2 regions of the Crenobacter sp. CS_VA4 genome follow, and region 2 is predicted to be linked to the other one. Evidence: riboswitches for the same ligand, from Rfam matches in the RefSeq annotation. Region 2 holds a riboswitch; the other holds the start of a gene.
The links. Region 2 has a riboswitch for thiamine pyrophosphate ahead of thiC (phosphomethylpyrimidine synthase ThiC). Riboswitches for the same ligand answer to the same signal wherever they lie in the genome.
Positions count from the first base shown of each region.

Region 1: linked by a shared signal. The riboswitch ahead of thiM (hydroxyethylthiazole kinase) and the one ahead of thiC (phosphomethylpyrimidine synthase ThiC) in region 2 are both predicted to bind thiamine pyrophosphate.

Region 1 covers NZ_JBVMAE010000015.1:87,273-89,661, forward strand. The annotation lists gene thiE (thiamine phosphate synthase) at 1-176, opposite strand, end outside; gene thiM (hydroxyethylthiazole kinase) at 173-973, opposite strand; TPP riboswitch at 1,016-1,110, opposite strand; gene ACZ2IA_RS15100 (aminoacyl-histidine dipeptidase) at 1,274-2,389, shown strand, end outside.
Region 2 covers NZ_JBVMAE010000014.1:32,641-35,029, forward strand. The annotation lists gene ACZ2IA_RS14255 (rhodanese-like domain-containing protein) at 1-197, opposite strand, end outside; gene ACZ2IA_RS14260 (protein-L-isoaspartate O-methyltransferase family protein) at 197-856, opposite strand; TPP riboswitch at 975-1,074, shown strand; gene thiC (phosphomethylpyrimidine synthase ThiC) at 1,183-2,389, shown strand, end outside.

The sequences.
Region 1 (2,389 bases), on a different contig from region 2:
TTCAGCTCGAGCGCCAGCGCGAGCCAGGCGCGCTTCTTCCACTCCGGTGCGCGCAGTTGCACGACGGTGACGCCGTTGCGGGTCGCGAGGTCGGCGGTGCGCAGCGCCGCGGCGTGGCCGCCGCACATATCGGGGTCGAGGACCAGGTAGAGGCTCAGGTCGAGAACGGGTTTCATGGCAGGGCGGCCTCCAGGGCGGCGGAATCGATAAGGGACAACTGGTCGAGCAGGGCGACGGCGAAGCGGCCCGGCGCGCTCGCCTCACGGGCGGCCAGCTGGCCGGCCACCGCCATCGTCGCACAGGAGCCGGCCACGGCGGCAAGCCTGTCGGTGGCACCGGCCAGGAAGGCGGCGACCAGTGCCGACAGCGAGCAGCCGGTGCCGGTGACACGGGTCAACAGCGCATCGCCGGCCTCGATCGCCAGCACCCGGCCGCCGTCGGTCACATAGTCGACCGCGCCGGTCACCGCCGCCACCGCGCCGCTGCGTTCGGCCAAGGTCCGCGCCGCGTCGATCGCCGCCTCGCTGCTATCCAGGCTGTCGACGCCGCGACCGGCGCTGGACAGCCCCGCCAAGGCAAGGATTTCCGAGGCGTTGCCGCGGATCGCGGCGGGATGGGCGTCGAGCAGCTCGCGGCAGAACTCGGTGCGGTACGCCAAGGCACCGGCGGCCACCGGATCGAGCACCCACGGCGTGCCCGCGTGGTTGGCCGAAGCGACGGCGAGGCGGATCGCCTCGGCCTGCGGCGCGGTCAGCGTGCCGACGTTGACCGACAAGGCGCCGGCGATCGCGGCGAAGTCAGCCGCTTCCTCGCGTGCCACCACCATCGCCGGCGCGGCACCGAACGCCAGCAGCACATTGGCGGTGAAGTTGGTCACGACGGTATTGGTCAGGCAGTGCACCAGCGGCGCGGCGGCGCGCACGCGGTTCAGTTCGCAGCCGGCATCGCGGCCGGACAGGGAAGGGTAGGTCATCGCATCCTCGCGGCAAATCGCGCGGGAAGCGACGGCCGGGCAGGATGGCCATCGTGACTTCCCTACGCTGGCATGATCCAGATCAGGTGCTTACGGGTGTTTCTCAGCCGCACAAGGCGGCACCCCGAGTCATCGAAATCCATTGTGCAGAGCGCCGCGGCGCCCGTCAACGCCAGCAACGGCGACGGTCGGCCCCGCATGGATAGACATCCGGCGCCGTGATAGAGTGCCGAGCTACCCACACACACCGAGAGTCGGCTGCCGCGATCCGGCGCCGAGTATGACAATAAGGACCCTTCCGTGAGCGTATTTGCCGATCTGCAACCCGAACTGATTTGGAAGCATTTTCAGACCCTGTGCGAGATTCCGCGCCCGTCCAAGCACGAAGAACAGCTGCGCGACTATCTGAAGGGTTGGGCCGAGCTGAAGGGCCTCACCACCCACGTCGATTCGGTCGGCAACCTGATCATCCGCAAACCGGCGACCCCGGGCTACGAGAACCGCCCGGGCGTGGTGCTGCAGGGCCACCTCGACATGGTGTGCCAGGCCAACTCGGACACCGTGCACGACTTCTTCAATGACCCGATCCGCCCGGTGCTGAAAGACGGCTGGCTGATCGCCGAAGGCACCACGCTCGGTGCCGACAACGGCATCGGCGTGGCGTTTGCGCTGGCGGTGCTCGACAGCGACGATCTGCAACACGGCCCGGTCGAGGCGCTGTTCACCCTCGACGAGGAGGCCGGCATGGGCGGCGCGCTCGGCCTCGACACCGGCATCCTCGACGGCGAACTCTTGATCAACATCGATACCGAAGAGTGGGGCGAGTTCTACCTCGGCTGCGCCGGCGGCGTCGACGTCAACGTGCGTCGCGAATACCCGGAGGTCGACGTGCCGGCCGGCTTCGCGGTGCGCCAGATCGCCGTGCGCGGTCTGAAGGGCGGCCACTCCGGCGCCGACATCCACCTCGGTCGTGGCAACGCGATCAAGATCCTTATCCGCCTGATCCAGGAGCTGTCGAGCCAGATCGAACTGCACGTCGCGTCGATCAAGGGCGGCACCGCCCGCAACGCGCTGGCGCGCGAAGCGTTCGCCGTGCTGGCCGTCCAGGCGGCCGACGCCGCAAAACTCGACGCCGCGGTCGACGCGTTCCAGGCGCTGATGCGCTTCGAGCTCGCCGACGTCGACGACGGCATTGCGCTGACCGTCACCGAAGCTGCCGCCGACAAGATGATGGCCGACGAATACCAGGTGGCGATCCTCGCCGCGCTGCACGCGGCGCCACACGGCGTGAAGCGGATGAGTCAGCGCGTGCCGGGCGTGGTCGAGACCTCGAACAACCTTGGCGTGGTGTCGCTCGGCGACGGCAAGCTGTTCGCCAACTTCATGGTGCGCTCGCTGCTCGACAGCGGTTTCGTG
Region 2 (2,389 bases):
GTGACGATGGTCACGCCGTCCGGCAGCTCGCCCATCTGCAAGGGGATCCGGTTCATCGGCATGTGGCGTGCGCCGGGGATGGCGGCGATCGCCACCTCCCAGTCTTCGCGCACGTCGAGCAGCAAGGGCGGCTGGCGCGACGCGTCGGCCAGCCAGGCGGCCAGCTCGACCGCGCCGATTTCCTGGACGCCGCTCATCAGAAGCTGAAACGGTCCGGTTCGGCGGCGTCGATCGCGCTCAGGCGGTCGATCACCACGTCGAACAACACCGTTTCGCTGAACACGCCCTGGCTTTCGTGCTTGATGCGCAGCGCGCGCATCATCGGCAGGTCGCCGACCACCACCACCATCCGGCCGCCGACCGCCAGCTGCGCCTTCAGCGTTTCCGGCACCACCGGCAGCGAGCCGCCGACGTAGATCGCGTCGTACGGCGCCTGCGCGGCGTGGCCGTGCAGGCCGTTGCCTTCGACCAGCGTGACGTTCTTCACGCCGGCCTTCCTCAGGTGGGCGGCGGCCAGCGCCGACTGCGCCGGGTCGATCTCGACGCTGTACACATGTTGGCCGAACGCGGCGAGCAGTGCGGTCACGTAGCCCGAGCCGGTGCCGATCTCGAGGATCTTGTCGTCGGCTTCGACGTCCAGGTCCTGCAGCAGGCGCGCTTCCACCTTCGGCTGCAGCATGCGGCTGCCGTTGGGCAGCGGCAGCTCGGTGTCGATGAACGCCAGGGTCTTCTGCGCCTCGGCGACGAATTCCTCGCGCTTGACCTCCATCAGCAGGTCGAGCACTTTGAGATCGAGCACGTCCCACGGACGGATCTGTTGCTCAACCATATTGAAACGGGCTTGTTCAAAATTCATTGACCGACTCCGGCTGCAAGTGCATGAGATAACTTGCGATTATCCCATATTTGCCGTACCTTCACAGCACTGCGGGCAGGCTGGAAATCGTTTCCAGTGGTTTGCCCGCCCGAATGTCTGGCATCGCTAGGGGTCCTGCGCGGTTTTCGCGCCGGTGAGAAACACCCTTGGAACCTGACCCGGTTAATACCGGCGTAGGGAAGCGTACAAGCCGCCAGCCCCTGCTTGGGGGCAGTCCGTGCGGCCATCCCGTCTCCTGCGTCGAAAACCCCACACTTTTCGCAGGAGTTACTCCGATGACTACACCCGCCGACCTCAACCTGGCGATGAAGGTGGACGAAGCCGCCATCCAGCCGCTGCCCAATTCCCGCAAGGTCTACGTCGAGGGCTCCCGCCCCGACATCCGCGTGCCGATGCGCGAAATCAGCCAGCACGACACCCCGACCCAATTCGGCGGCGAGAAGAACCCGCCGATCTACGTGTACGACTGCAGCGGCCCGTATTCGGACCCGGCGGTGAAAGTCGACGTGCGCGACGGTCTGGCCGCCTTGCGCGCCGCCTGGATCGACGAGCGCGGCGACACCGAACAGCTCGCCGGTCTGTCCAGCGAGTACGGCCGTCAGCGCGAAGCCGACCAGAGCCTCGACCACCTGCGCTTCAACCTGAAACGCAAGCCGCGCCGCGCCAAGCCGGGCTGTAACGTCACCCAGATGCACTACGCGCGTCAGGGCATCATCACGCCGGAGATGGAATACATCGCGATCCGCGAGAACCAGAACCGCCAGGCCTACCTGGAATCGCTGTTGGCTACCGGCCCGATGGGCGAGAAGCTCGCCAAGCTGATGATGCGCCAGCACCCGGGCCAGAACTACGGCGCCGCCCAGGTCGACACCATCACCCCGGAATTCGTCCGCCAGGAAGTGGCGAGTGGCCGCGCGATCATCCCGAACAACATCAACCACCCGGAATCCGAGCCGATGATCATCGGCCGCAACTTCCTGGTGAAGATCAACGGCAACATCGGCAACTCCGCCGTCACCTCGTCGATCAGCGAAGAAGTCGACAAGATGACCTGGGGCATCCGCTGGGGCGCCGACACCATCATGGACCTGTCGACCGGCAAGAACATCCATGAAACCCGAGAGTGGATCCTGCGCAACAGCCCGGTGCCGATCGGTACCGTGCCGATCTACCAGGCGCTGGAAAAGGTCAACGGCAAGGCCGAAGACCTGACCTGGGAAATCTTCAAGGACACGCTGATCGAGCAGGCCGAACAGGGCGTCGACTACTTCACCATCCACGCCGGCGTCTTGCTGCGCTACGTGCCGATGACCGCCAACCGCATGACCGGCATCGTGTCGCGCGGCGGCTCGATCATGGCCAAGTGGTGCCTGGCGCATCATCAGGAAAACTTCCTCTACACCCACTTCGAAGACATCTGCCAAATCATGAAGGCGTACGACGTGGCGTTCAGCCTCGGCGACGGCCTGCGTCCGGGCTCGATCTACGACGCTAACGACGACGCACAGCTCG